2 regions of the Paenibacillus sp. FSL P4-0338 genome follow, and region 2 is predicted to be linked to the other one. Evidence: riboswitches for the same ligand, from Rfam matches in the RefSeq annotation. Region 2 holds a riboswitch; the other holds the start of a gene.

Region 1 (7,439 bases), 3.5 Mb from region 2:
AGCAATCCCGAGCATCTGGAGCTCCTGCGGCTTCAGAGTACAAGCAGCCACGCTCTGCTGCATGTGATGAGCGATATTCTCGATATCTCCCGGCTGGAGGCGGATAGTCTCTCGTTGACCAAGGATACATTCGGGCTGAAGGCGCTTCTCCAGGGCTGTATGGATCTGTTCGTGGTGAGCACGCAAGACAAGCCGTTATCCCTGGAGCTTGTGATCGAAGAGGGGCTTCCCGACAAGTTCACCGGGGATGCTGCGCGTATCCGCCAGATTCTGATCAATCTGATCGGCAATGCGGTGAAATTCACGCCATCCGGCACGGTAACGGTTAAGGTGGAGTCCTATGGCGTCAGGGAGACCGCTCAGGCGCTGCAATTCATGGTGCGCGACACCGGCATTGGCATCTCCCCGGATAAGCTGCAGCTGCTCTTCCAGTCCTTCTCGCAGGTGGACGCGTCGCATACCCGCAAATACCCCGGAACGGGTCTGGGCCTTGCGATCTGCAAGAAGCTTGTAGACCTGATGCAAGGAGAGATCTGGGCAGAACCGGCAGAGGGAGGCGGTACACAATTCTTCTTCAGAATTAAGCTGCAGTCGCAGGAGCATTCCCCGGAGGTATTCTTCGGCAAGGATACAGGGGGCGGGGAGTCAGCAGAGGAGAACGAAGCCGTATAAGCAGCGATTGCCAACAAGAGAGTTAACATTATATAATTTGAAAGTAACTATTCTTTTATCACGACAGTCCTGAGGACGGAAAGGAACTCTCTTTGAGCAAAACAAAAAAGAACAATGTCATGGCTCCCCAAATGAGCAAGCAGGAGAAGCGCAGGGCAGAGCAGGAACAGCAGAAGCAGAAAACGAGAATTCTGATCGTGAGTACGGTGGCTATCGTCGTTATTATTTTTGTAGGCTTATTCATACTTGCTTCGAAGGACTCTTCTCCTGCCGGTACAGACAGTAAGCCGGTTGCCTTCAATTACAGCGAAATGATGCGGCTTGGCAAGGAGGATGCTCCGGTTAAAATTGTGGAATTCGGCGATTTCAAATGTCCGGCTTGCGCCCAGTTCACCGGTGTGATCAAACCGCAGATCGTTCAGGGTTATGTAGATCAGAATAAAGCAGCCTTCTATTTCGTGAATCTGGCCTTCATCGGCAAGGATTCCAGAACGGCCTCCCTGGCAGCGCTATCGGTGTATCATCAGAACCAGGAAGCGTTCTGGAAATACTTCGATGCGATCTATGCCAACCAGGGGAATGAAGACAAGGAGTGGGCTACGCCTGACTTCATGGTGAGTCTCGCCAAGCAGCTGGAGCTGCCGGTCGATTATGACCTGCTGCGCAAGGATATTGACGACCGCACCTATGCGAAGGAGCTGGACCGGGATATTCAGCTTGGCACGGATGCGGGCGTAACGAATACACCTTCCTTGTTCGTGAACGGCATCAAGGTGAAGGAGCCTTTCAATATGGAGGAGATTGACGCTCAGATTCAAGCAGCTACAGCAGCAGCGGGAGCTGCCCAATGACAGCCTTCTCTGCCTTCTGCCGGCGAAATTGTCTCTACTTGGCCTGGTTCGTCTGTGTGGTGGCTGTAGCGGGAAGCCTGTATCTCAGTGAGGTCCTGCATTACGAGCCGTGCAAGCTGTGCTGGTTCCAGCGGATCTTCATGTACCCGCAGCTGTTCTTGCTGGGGATCGCCACCTACCGGGCGGACAAGCGGATCATTCCTTATGTGCTTCCCCTTAGTCTGATCGGCGGCTGTATCTCTATTTATCATTATGCAGAGCAGAAAATTCCGGCGCTCAGCAAGGTGCTTCCCTGCACCATCGGCGTACCGTGCAACAAGGATTATCTGAATTGGTTCGGATTTGTTACGATCCCTCTGCTTGCACTTATAGCCTTTGTCTTAATCTCCATTCTGCTCTGGACAGGACGGAAAGAGGAGCCTGCAGAGTAAGAAGCTGACGGGCAGAAGGAAGAGAAGAGAATCCCCTTAATTTTAGCGAAAAATAATATACAAAAACCCTGTAAAATCACGTGTTAAAGGGATAATGAAAGAGAATGAAAGATCAAGACATACCGGATGATGAATTTGGTTGTTTTGAGTGCTTTTCATTCTTTTTTCATTTGTTTCCACGCTTTACGGAAGACGTATTGTAGCTTAATATTAGTCCTTGTGAGAAGTTGAATATGCGCTGAATTTTCCGGAAGGAAAAACGGGGGAACCACACTTTGGCCAAGGCCAAAAGGGGTGAATCGGAGCAGGCCGCAAGGGCTGTAACCGTAGGGCTACCACAGTCCGAATCCGCCAGCTAACCTCGTAAGCCACTAGTGGGATAATGACCATGCACATTAGGCATGCGGATCATTTCCGTATGCTTATTTTGGTGCCTGCATTTATGAAATCCACTTATGAAAACAGCGCAGGGAAACCCCATTTTCAACTTAACCAAGAGAGGAACTGTTACTACAATGGTAAGCAAGGTAAAACGACTATTGATCGGGCGTCCGATGAAGTCGAACGAACTCGATCATGAAAAGTTATCCAAGGTGAAAGCACTGGCTGTCCTGTCTTCTGATGCGCTCTCGTCTGTAGCCTACGGAACAGAACAAATTCTAATCGTACTGGTGGCCGCCGGGTTCACCGCCATCTGGTACTCCTTGCCAATTGCATTAGCCGTACTGGGCTTGCTGGCTATTCTGATTCTGTCCTATCGGCAGACGATATTCGCTTATCCGCAGGGCGGAGGAGCTTATATTGTAGCCAAAACCAATCTTGGAGTGCATACTGGGCTTCTGGCCGGCGGCTCGCTGCTGGTGGATTACATTCTGACGGTGGCGGTAAGCGCCTCGGCGGGGACGGACGCGATCACTTCAGCTTTTCCAAATCTGCATAATCATAGTGTCCTCATAGCGGTATCTGTTATCGTACTCTTAACGATTGTTAATCTGCGCGGGGTGACCGAATCGGCTTCGTTCATCGCCATCCCGGTCTATCTGTTCGTCGTCTCCATCTTCGTGCTGATTATCGCAGGGATCTTCAAATATGCAACCGGCGGGGCTCATGCACACGTTCCTGAGATTGGTACGGCAGTCTCCAATGTCAGTATGTTCCTGCTGCTGAAGGCATTCAGCTCCGGTTGTTCGGCCCTAACCGGGGTAGAGGCGGTCTCCAATGCCATTCCTAACTTCAAAGCGCCGGCGGAGAAAAATGCAGCCAAAACGCTGATGCTCATGGGCCTCATTCTCGGAGCTATGTTCACAGGCATTACGCTGCTGGCTTACTGGTACGGCATCATGCCCGATGAGAAGGCCACCGTGGTCTCACAGATTACCGAGTCTACCTTCGGCCGTGGCGGGCTGTACTTCTTCATTCAGGGGATTACGGCGGTTATCCTGTTCCTGGCAGCCAATACGGCGTACTCGGCCTTCCCGCTGCTGGCGTTCATGTTCGCCAAAGACAAATATCTGCCCCATGCCTTCATGGTGCGCGGCGACCGGCTTGGCTTCTCCAACGGCATTATTTTCCTCGGCGTCATGTCGGCAGTGCTCGTAGCTGCATTTCACGGGAATACGGAAGGACTCATTCCATTATATGCAGTAGGGGTATTCATTCCGTTCACGCTGTCGCAGCTAGGCATGATGGTCCAATGGTACAGAACGAAGCCGCAAGGCTGGCAGAGCAAGTTCGCCGTGAATACGGTCGGGATGCTCACCACGTTAACGATCACCATGATCTTCATTATCACCAAATTCTCCAGCGTGTGGATGGCCTTCATCTTCCTGCCGGTCGTCATTATCGTGTTCCACCGGATTCACCGCCATTATATGAATATTGCCGATCAGCTGCGGATCTGTCCCGCTACCGATAAGCCTTGTATCAAAGGAAGCACCGTAGTCGTTCCGGTCGCCGGTGTGACCCGCGCAGTACTACATTCGATCAGCTATGCGAAGTCATTGACTGATAATGTGGTCGCTGTATATGTAGGCTTTGATGAAGAAGAGATTCACAAGATGGAGCAGAAGTGGGAGGAGTGGAACCCCGGAGTACGCCTGATCGTACTGCGCTCCCGCTACCGCAGTATTATCCGCCCGCTGGTGAAATTCATCGATACAGTAGAATGGAAGACCTCTTCAACGGATCATATTACCGTCCTGATTCCGCAATTCGTTACCAAGCATTGGTGGCAGGCGGTGCTGCATAATCAGACCAGCTTGTTCATCCGCTCTTATCTGATGAATCAGAAGGATATTGTCATCGCCACGGTTCCTTTCCATCTGCATAAATAATATAGAAGATTATAGAAAGACGGCTGTTTCTGCTTCATGCGGAGGCGGCCGTTTTTACGTTTTAGTTGACAGAGATAATGAGAATCAATATCATCAATCTATAAGCAATAATTGAGCTTGTCTGTTTCATAGCCATATTTATAATAGAGGAGCCTTGCTCCATTACATTTATACGAGGAGTGTTATCATGTCGGAACGTTTAAATACAGAGCAGCTGAGCATCGGATATGCGGAGACAATGATTGTAAAGGGGCTGAATCTGTCGCTTCCGACAGGGAAGATTACGGCGCTCGTCGGAGCGAACGGCTCCGGGAAGTCCACGATTCTGAAGACGATGGCCCGGATCATGAAGCCGAAGAGCGGCAATGTCATGCTGGACGGGAAGTCTATTCACAATCTGTCCACCAAAGAGGTGGCCCGCCAGTTGGCGATTCTGCCGCAGAATCCTACTGCCCCGGACGGGTTAACGGTATCTGAGCTGGTAGGGTACGGTCGGTATCCGCATCAGAAGGGCTTCGGCAGCCTGACGCCTGAAGACCGCAGCATTATTGCCGAGGCGATTGAATTGACCGGCATGAATGAATTCCGTGACCGGCCGATTGACCGGCTCTCCGGCGGACAACGGCAGCGGGCCTGGATCGCCATGGCGCTGGCACAGCAGACGGAGATTCTGTTCCTTGATGAGCCGACGACTTTCCTGGATATGGCCCATCAGCTGGAGGTGCTTCAGCTGCTGCAGAAGCTGAATGAGCAGGAAGGCCGGACGATCATTATGGTTGTCCATGATTTGAACCATGCCTCCCGTTACGCGCAGCATATGGTAGCGATCAAATCCGGCAATGTGATCAGTGAAGGCGCTCCGAATGAGGTAATGACACCGGCAGTGCTGCGTGAGGTATTCGGCATTGAGGCGGATATTGTGCCTGATCCGCGTACAGGTGTGCCGCTCTGTCTGCCTTACGAGCTGGCTGCGTACAAAGTTGCCGGGCTGTAGGAGAGGAACATGAATGAATTCCTGAGGCAAGAATATAGTTCCAAGTTCGATCTCCATGCTAAGGTACCCGAAGGAGCCGTGTATTCCTTCGCCGCTGCAGAACTGGCAGAAGAGGCGGGGATGAGGACCTTCATGGAGGCTTACCGGCCGCTGATGAAGGCGCTTGACGATAAAGCGGCCGGTGCGTATTTCGGTGGTTATCTGAGCATTATTGCACTCGCGGTCCAGTATTCCGTGACCGGCTACCTATGTGTACCGGACTTCAGCTTACGGAACCTTCAGCTGCATCTCGTTCCGGCAGACGGCTACTGCCGTGTTGCCTTCTCGCTTCGTGAATGGGGGATGGGACAAGCTCCTGCGGATGAGCCTGAACGGAAGGCCTGGCGCAATGAGGTGCTCACCAGCTTCTACCAGAGCACAGCCGTGCCGCTGATCCGCATGGCTTCACAGGTGAGCGGCCTTTCGCATGGGGAGATCTGGGGACAGATGCCGACCAAATTCAATTATTATGCGGAAGCCTTTGCTGCTGAGCTTACAGATCCGCTCCAGCTACGCCGGCTGGAGGAGGATTACGCCTATCTGAAGGATGAGCTGCCTGCTGCCGTATTCGGGATGCCGCGGAATCCGTTCCAGGTGAAGGTGCGGAGAATCGAATCGCTCGCGGACCCGCAGCAGACGGTTCAGATGCGTAACCGCTGCTGCATGTATTACAGGACTGAGGGCGGGCGGCTGTGTTATACCTGTCCCCGGATGAAGGAGGAGGAACGGTCCGCACGGCGGGAGGAATTCCGTTCCGAGAGCACGGCGGCTGTCAAATAGGGTATAATTGGGAATTTCGAAGCATAATATTGCTATATGCAGCTTCTTAACAGGCTCCTGTCATTGACAAGGGAGCCTGTTCGTTGTTAAAGTTGTGGTTGCTGAAGCCGTGATGGCCCGGCAATAAGCACCACCATTATCTTGTTCATAGAGTTAGGAGTATGAAGAATGAATATTGACAACATATATGAGGATTTGCAGCCGCTAGTAACAGCAGGCTCGCTGAAGCGCCGTGAGAGCCTTAAGGATCTGGTCTATACCCGCATGGGCGGCGAAGCGGATATCTTGGCTGCCCCGGTTACATATGAAGAGATCCAGATCATCTCTGCCTATGCCCTTGATCATCAGATCCCGCTTACGATTCTCGGCAACGGCTCCAATGTCATTATCCGGGACGGAGGCATCCGCGGCATCGTGCTCCAGACCTCGGATCTGTCCGGGATGGGCATCCGTGACGGGCTGCTGTATGCGCAGTGCGGGGCGAAGATTATCGATGTCTCGCGCTATGCGCTGGAGCAGGAGCTGACCGGTCTGGAATTCGCCTGCGGCATCCCCGGCACGGTAGGCGGGGCTCTGTATATGAATGCCGGAGCCTACGGCGGTGAAGTGAAGGATGTCCTGCACAGTGCGCTTGTGATCGATCAGAATGGCCAGCTCCTCACCCTGCACAGCGATCAGCTGGAATGGGGATACCGCAGCAGCATCTTCGCCAGCGGACAGTATATTGTACTGGAGGCGAGATTCAAGCTTCTTCCAGGCGATCCTGCCGCGATTAAGGCGTCCATGGATGAGTTAACCTATCTGCGGGAATCGAAGCAGCCGCTGGAGTATCCGTCCTGCGGCAGTGTCTTCAAGCGGCCGCCGGGCCGGTTCGCGGGGCAGCTGATTCAGGAGAGCGGACTCCAGGGTACGCGCATCGGAGGCGCAGAGGTCTCGCGTAAGCATGCGGGCTTCATTGTCAACGCCGACAATGCAACGGCCAGTGATTATATCGGATTAATCCAGCATGTCCGCTCAGCGGTGAAGCACAAGTTCGATGTAGAGCTGGAGACGGAAGTGGAGATTATCGGGGAAGAATTATAGGCGATAGTTTTTGCCAAGTGGAAACGATTTTGCTGTCCTTTTATAGGACGGTGCCGTTTCGGCGAGAAATAGAAGGATAATTTATAGCGCAAAAAACATAAATTCTTATATTTGAAAAGAGGGTGCAGTCCTAAGCCGGTATGTTGGCTTAGAGCTGCACCCTCTTTAGATTCTTACGGCCGGAGCCGCCGGATAATCAGCTTACAGCCAGCGAATATATCGCCCGGCTCGTCTGCAGGTCCACCTTGGCTTCGGA
Region 2 (7,439 bases):
TGAACCAGATCCTCCAGCGGAGAATCCGCCAACAGACGGAACTCCGTGCCTTTGATGACTGCTCTATTCTGCAATATATTGTCTACCCGGAAGGTCACATCGCCGCCATAGGATTTACGAATGACCAAGTCTCCTAGATTCATCACAACACCACCTCTACCCCATGTTATGGGCAAAAGCCCCGGTTGGTTCATCCGCCGGGAGGGTTTTCTGTATTCTATGCGATGCCTGCGGCCAGAAGAACCGCACTGAGCCGGGCATACTCTTCAATGCTAAGCGTCTCGCCGCGCCGCGAGGGTTCAATACCGGCTTCGGAGAGCAGCGCCTCCAGGCGCTCCCGCCCTTCTTCCGGGAAGAAGCGGGCCTTAAGATTATTGGCAATCGTCTTGCGCCGCTGGGTAAAGGACGCCTGAACCACACCAAAGAAATGCTTCTCGTCCGCTACCTCCACCGGAGGACGTTCTCTGACCTTCAGCCGGATCACAGCAGATTCAACGTTCGGCTGCGGGATGAACACCGTACGCGGCACCATGCAGACCAGCTCAGGCTCGCTGTAATACTGGACGGCAATACTCAGGCTGCCGTACTCCTTGCCGCCCGGAGACGCCGCCATACGCTCGGCAACCTCCTTCTGGATCATGACCACGATATTATCCAGCGGCAACTTCTCCTCCAGCAGCTTCATGAGGATGGGAGTAGTCACATAATACGGCAGATTAGCTACTACACTAACCCGGTCGTTACCCGCGAAATCCTCAGCGAACAGCTCCTGCAGATTCACCTTCAGCACATCGTCATTGCGGATCTTCACATGGGGATATGGCGACAGGACATCCCTGAGAATCGGAATCAGCCTGCGGTCAATCTCTACTGCAGTAACAGCCCCGGCCGTCATCGCCAGCCGTTCCGTCAGTGCTCCGATTCCCGGCCCAATCTCAAGTGCACCGGCTGTGCTGTCCAGACCGGCGGCATCCACGATTTTGTCCAGAATATTCTGATCGATCAGAAAGTTCTGGCCCAGACTTTTTTTGAAAGAGAATCCGTAACGCTGAATTATTGCTTTGGTTCTTGTTGGGGACGAGATATTCTCGATACCGCTCATGAAGTAATGCCTCCCTGATCAATTTGGGCGAGGGCCTGCGCGAATTCTTCGCGGGTAATGCCGAACATCGCCAGACGTTTGTATAGCTGTTTGCCATTGCAATAACCGATACCGAGCAGATTGCCAAGCTGCATTCTGCGCTCAGCCGCCCGAGGATGCACCATCAGCCCTGCGGCCATGAGCTCATCCAGCCCGATAATAGGCGGCGCCCCCTCGAAGGAGGTATGTACATGCTCCAGCGCATGGCGGATAGCCTCAGGCGAAGCATTCTCTATTCCGATATCGCCTTTGCGGGTTGCATCCTTCTCAGGGATGAAGGCATGCTTGCAGCCCGGTACCTTGGCCGCAACGATTTTGCGGATTCGCTCTCCGGCATGATCCGGGTCGGTAAGAATAATTACACCCCGGCGCTCCATGGCCAGCTTGATCTTGGCAATGACCCTGCTATCCACTGCCGAACCCCCGGTTTCAATCGTATCGGCCTCAACCGCCCGCTTAACGGCAACAGTATCGCTTTTCCCTTCAACCACAATTAGCTCTTTAATCATAAATATTTTTACTCCTTACTCCAGAACGCAAAAAGAAGAGGATTCGCTCCCCTTCTTTTTGGCTAAAGAATGTATAAGTGATGAGCGGCAGCTCTCTGAAATTTCGTAAGTGCTTCCCTCACTATATCGTATTAACCGCTAATTTGCAAAAGACTTTACGTTTAGTTCAGCTCCGGCTTCACAGGTCCGATCACATAGAGTGTGCGCGACTTACGGCCGAAATTACGGGCATGGCTCAATGAATCGTAATAGACATCCACCTTGTTGCCTTTGATGGCACCGCCGGTATCCTCTGCTCGGCGAAACCCTAATCCTTCAATGTACACCCACCAGCCAATCGGTATAACACTAGGATCTACAGCTATAGTGCGGCCTTCCGTTACGCGTGTGCCGGAGGCAGTACGTGTTCCAATACCCGGTTCCTGCGACGAATACGCAGTCATGGATACGTTTTTGATCATTCTTTTGTACTCGAAATCCAGACCAGCCTTACTGGTAACATTGCTGACCCTTGCACTGGCTTTAGATGAGTTGGAGGTTGTTACAGGTTTGGAGACTTTGGCAGTAACTACGACGGGCTTAGGAAGCGGCTTGGTTCCAATGGCAATGACTTTGTCCTTGGTAACAGTCTGTACTTCCTTGCCGATCATGCGCATGGATGCCAGCTCGCCATCTTGATAGATCTTCTCGATGTGCTGAATCATTACGCCCGGCTTACCTGCCTGTGCCACTCTTACGGTTCCCTTGGTCAATGAGGGGTCTGCTGTCTTAATGACCCGGAAAGGCAAATTAGTTGTCCGTTGAACCACATGCTTGTTAATCCGGACAATTTTGATTTCCATGTCTGCAGATACTGCGGTTTCTAGCGAAGGGTAAATCTTGTCTAAGCCTTCCAGGCTATAGCCCAGCTTGTCGATGGCCTGACCAATAGTATCCTCGGTCGTAAATAACGTCTCGGTCTTTCCGTCTACGGTAAGAGCGAACTTCTGCGCAGTGTTAATCACGATACGGTCGCCGTCTTTTATTTCATCACTAAGGCCAATAGATAATTCATCATGCGCCTGCAGCGAAATCTGTTCCTTAGCCAGCATATCACTGAACAGCGTTTCCCGCGTCTCCAGTGTCTGTACCTGTCCGTCTATTACTAGGGTAATTTCTTTTTTGCTCTGACCGTGTACGTACAGCAGTATTAACAGTGCGATAACAATCGATGCCACACCGGCAAGTAAAACTACGCGGGGATTCACTTGCTTCAACCGTAATGCGAAAGACCTGCTGGATGATTGCGAATCATGGGATACCTCTGGTTGGAATACGCCCACTCTTTCCATCCTCCTTACATAGCCCCGTCGTCCAAGTTATATCAAGGTGACTGTATCACTTCTGACGAAACTAAGTTTGAGTTTGCAACAGGATACGCCCGCACTTGCTTCAGCGTTTCCTGCTCATGGATCGCCTGCTCGGCATAGTTACTCCGGAGATCTGTTATATAACAGTATGCCGGGAGCATTCTCATTATTCAAAACAAAAGAAGCCTAAAAAAGAGTTCTTAGAGGACTCTTTCGTGGCTTCCCGGTGTCGAATACGTCGGAATGCTTATGCACGAGGTTTCCTCTCTTACTTGCGCTTACGGGGTTAGCTGTCGGGTTCGGACATAAGAGAGACGCCCTATCTCAGGTCACCCGCTCACGGCGGTTGCCCTCAAATTCACCCCAAAGACCACGTAAAGAAATCAAATAATGCCTGCGGCAATTCTGTGCCAGTACTCTTGTACGTTCATGCGGCAGCGCATTATTGGTTCCCCCGTTCTCCATACGGAGACTCAGCGAGACGATCCATGAAATTAGTGACTGTCACAGTTACAACAGCTCACTGCACTGAAAAGATGATATCCTGTTTTGATACATGTTGTAAAGGACGATTCAACCACGTTTACGTAAAAAAATGATTAAAATATTGTAATAATCGGCCGTTTTTCAGTCAAAAAAGTTTAATACATCCGCTATACTTCATTTTTCACCGCTTTTACTCCCGTTTTCAGAGTATCCCAAATCGTTCCAGTGCGTTCGCATACGTAATTTCAGCCAATTCCTGTAATTCAATCCCTTTTATTGCCGCGGCCGCCTCCGCTACCAGCCTCACATGAGCGGTCTCATTTCGCTTGCCCCGGAAGGGGTGCGGAGTTAGATATGGGGAGTCGGTTTCGATCAGCAGCCGGTCTAGCGGAGTCTGGGCAAGCACCTCTTTGGGCACCCGGGCATTCTTGAACGTAATCGGTCCACCAAAAGAAAGATGGAATCCTAGTTCAAGACACATCTTGGCACTTTCCCAGCTGCCGGAGAAGGAGTGCATTACGCCGCCAACCTCGCCCGCCTTCTCCTCGCGGAGGATACGGATCACATCTTCATGAGCATCTCGGTTATGAATACAGATTGGCATCTTCAGCTCACGGGCCAGACCGATCTGCTTGCGGAATACATCATGCTGTACATCCTTAGGGGAGGTGTCCCAGTAGTAATCCAGCCCGATCTCACCGATGGCAACCACCTTGGGATGAGAGCATAAGGAGGCGATCCATTCCAGGTCTCCGTCCCTCATCGTGATGGCATCCTGGGGATGCCATCCTACGGCTGCAAAAATATAATCATATTTCTCGGCAAGCTGCATGGTCGTCGGTATCGTGTCCCGGTTAAAGCCAATGTTGATCATCTTGCTGACGCCGGCTTCCAGCGCTCTGGCAATGACCTCTTCGCGGTCTTCGTCGAATTGTGGAGCATCCAGATGGGTATGGGTGTCGAATAACTGCATTACATTACATCCTTTCGGCCTGTTGTGTTATCTATAATTCCAAGCTTGATCTGATTATTTGGCAAAAATCTCTGCGATGGACGGCGGCAACTGTGAAAGGGCTTTCTGCAGCCTGTCCTGTGGAAAATACAGATGGTATCTGCCGCGGTGAATACCGCTGATGGAGCGTACAATGTCCGATACCTCGGAGATTTCCCTCAGCCGCTCATGCTTGTCCAAAAGCAGGATCTGCTTGCTGTCAAAGCCCTCTCCCGGACGGAACACATCATAGGGAAGATCGGTGGGATAATCAATTTCCAGGTCATAATCGGGCCGGAGTCCCGCACCGGCGAAGCTGCGGCGGATTTCGTCAATTGTGTCAGAATCCAAATGCTCCATTTCCACATATTTATACAGTTTACGATGGATAAACCGGCTGCACAAGTCGCTCAGGATGTCATCCTCCTCCAGCGTCCACTGCATGAAGGCAGTCTGCATCAAGGCTTCATCCAGCAGCAGATACTGCCCTACCGTTACCTCTCCGCTGAACAGATCACTTAAGGGCTCAATCATGAAGCGGAAAGCATGCTGCTGCTGCACCAGCTCCTTGGCCCGGCGGAGAATCTGTCTGAGAATAATCTCTGAGCTGCGGGTTACCGGGTGGAAATAGACCTGCCAGTACATCTGATACCGTGACATTAGGTAATCCTCAATCGCATGCATCCCCGATTCCTTCACAACCACCCGGCCGTCATAAGGACGTAGCATCCGCAGAATCCGGTCGATGTCGATGGTTCCGTAATTCACCCCCGTATAATATGCATCCCGGAGCAGATAATCCATTCGGTCAGCATCAAGTGGTCCCGACACCAAATTGACAACAATTTCATGCTCGTAGGTTTTGGAGATGACTGAGGCCACTTTATCGGGGAAATCTTCAGCCACATCACGCAGAATAGCAGTGATCTCTGTATCCTCCAGAATGATACGGCAGGTCCAGTCTTCATGATCCATTTCGAAAGCTTCTTCTATAGAATGGGAAAAGGGTCCATGCCCCAAATCATGCAGCAGTGCCGCACACAGGGTAAGTAGTCTCTCCTCCGGCATCCAGTCCTTGTAGCCGCTCCGTTCAAACTGGGAGATAATCCTCCGCGTAATCTCATATACCCCCAGAGAATGGGAGAAGCGGCTGTGTTCTGCCCCGTGAAAGGTCAAATAGGAGGTCCCAAGCTGCCGGATGCGCCGCAGACGCTGGAATTCCATAGTATTGATCAGTCTCCAGATAATAGTGTCCTGTACGTGGATGTAGTTGTGAACCGGGTCCTTAAATACCTTCTCTTCTGACAGCGGTTGCTTCATGAAATCATCTCCTTTTCTTGTTTTATATAATATATTGTCGCTCTTTGTCGAATATTAGCGATTCATATACTGCCAAATCGACAAACATCTTAATAAGCTATTTTAGACTCAGTTGCCCTATCAAACGCGGAGTAAATGTAGTCTCAAAATATTCCTTAAAATTCGCCTGAAAAAAGGTTGACTGTTTTGGGAATGGTTGGTATTATAAATATCATAAAACAGTGAAGAATGTCGAATAATGACGCTTTTGAACATTGAGAGGAGCAACGATTGTAATGATGAAATCAACAGGAATTGTACGTAAGGTAGATGAGCTTGGACGGGTCGTTATTCCAATAGAATTGCGTCGTACCCTAGGCATTGGGGAAAAAGATGCGCTCGAAATTTACGTGGACGGTGAGCGGATCATGCTTAAGAAATACGAGCCTGCTTGCATTTTCTGCGGCAATGCTGAGAATGTAACTTACTTCAAAGGTAAAATTGTTTGTCATGAATGCATTTCGGCTATCCCTACCCCTGTGACAAACTAAAATAAATAGGGTATAATAGGAACTAATCCAATTGTTAATTCTAACCTTTTTATATCTCCTTGGCCTCCCGTTCGCGCGGGAGGTATTTTTTTATGTCTACCCTCTCTACAGGGAGGGCCCCAGCCCTCTGGACACCCGGAAGCTTGGTGGATCTCTGTAGCTAGCGCGGAAGGAAGCGGGGTTCGGTGGTGGACCGACCCTGTTCGGCCTCCCTGCGGGATACACTTTACATCGGAGCGTTCTGCCTACAGGATACGGCTTTACGAGGGAGCGCTCTCCGTGCGGGATACACTTAACTGCACTGGTTACTGGCTATACAAAGTAGAATATTTTCGGATGGAAAATTTGGATAGCTGTATTCTATACAGTTATTTACTGGTATAATGTCCGCCCGGGCAGGTTAGTAGTACTTCATGTATTTATATCCAGATAAAACCTTTATAATATCTATTTACCTATACACATAAATGTATAAACTACATCTAAAACTAGTTTAAGGTAGATTTTCAACCATAAAAGTGTTCATAATACATTTATTTCAATGGTTTCACTGATTATATAACCCATTTATAAGTTCCAACTTGGTGTCAGCCTTATCCCTTATTCCCGCTCCAGGAGTTCATTATAAATATCGCGCTTGGACAGGCCACGGTCAGACGCTGCCTTTTTCATAGCATCCTTACGTGTTAAACCTGAGGCTTCATAATGAGCCACATGCTCCCCGGTACTAAGCTGGCGCCACCAGGAAGACTCGGCCAACTCCGCCTCCTCTTTACTCTCTCCCTCAAGTACGATCACGTATTCGCCAAGCGGGGGATGCTCCTCCAGCCAGGCCAGACACTCCTCAATGTTTCCGCGCAGGAACTCCTCATACCGCTTAGTCAGCTCACGAGCCAGTGTAATCCGGCGGTTGCCGAAGGCCTCCTGCAAATGAACGAGTGTCTTGGCAACGCGGTGAGGTGATTCATAGAAGAGAAGTGTCCCTTGGGCAGAACGCAGAGGTGCCAGAACAGCCCGGATATCCTTGCGCTCCCTAGGCAGGAAGCCGATGAATGTGAAGCTGGCGGTAGGCAGTCCTGAGGCAATCAAAGCCGACAATGCGGCATTCGCCCC

Evidence for each region. A riboswitch is a leader RNA that binds a small molecule or an ion and turns the genes downstream of it on or off. The one in region 2 is predicted to bind cyclic di-AMP.
Region 1: it holds a riboswitch for cyclic di-AMP, as region 2 does, so the genes downstream of both, MKZ07_RS08245 (APC family permease) here and MKZ07_RS23745 (3D domain-containing protein) in region 2, are expected to answer to the same signal.

The regions. Positions count from the first base shown of each region.
Region 1 is NZ_JBBOCG010000001.1:1,890,009-1,897,447, reverse strand. It holds gene MKZ07_RS08260 (ATP-binding protein) at 1-672, shown strand, start outside; gene MKZ07_RS08255 (DsbA family protein) at 765-1,523, shown strand; gene MKZ07_RS08250 (disulfide oxidoreductase) at 1,520-1,954, shown strand; cyclic di-AMP (ydaO/yuaA leader) riboswitch at 2,181-2,340, shown strand; gene MKZ07_RS08245 (APC family permease) at 2,470-4,287, shown strand; gene MKZ07_RS08240 (ABC transporter ATP-binding protein) at 4,475-5,281, shown strand; gene MKZ07_RS08235 ((2Fe-2S)-binding protein) at 5,291-6,100, shown strand; gene murB (UDP-N-acetylmuramate dehydrogenase) at 6,269-7,183, shown strand; gene MKZ07_RS08225 (hypothetical protein) at 7,380-7,439, opposite strand, start outside.
Region 2 is NZ_JBBOCG010000001.1:5,362,140-5,369,578, reverse strand. It holds gene yabG (sporulation peptidase YabG) at 1-143, opposite strand, end outside; gene rsmA (16S rRNA (adenine(1518)-N(6)/adenine(1519)-N(6))-dimethyltransferase RsmA) at 218-1,102, opposite strand; gene rnmV (ribonuclease M5) at 1,099-1,650, opposite strand; gene MKZ07_RS23745 (3D domain-containing protein) at 1,812-2,972, opposite strand; cyclic di-AMP (ydaO/yuaA leader) riboswitch at 3,260-3,488, opposite strand; gene MKZ07_RS23740 (TatD family hydrolase) at 3,688-4,458, opposite strand; gene MKZ07_RS23735 (HD domain-containing protein) at 4,513-5,796, opposite strand; gene MKZ07_RS23730 (AbrB/MazE/SpoVT family DNA-binding domain-containing protein) at 6,072-6,326, shown strand; gene rsmI (16S rRNA (cytidine(1402)-2'-O)-methyltransferase) at 6,927-7,439, opposite strand, start outside.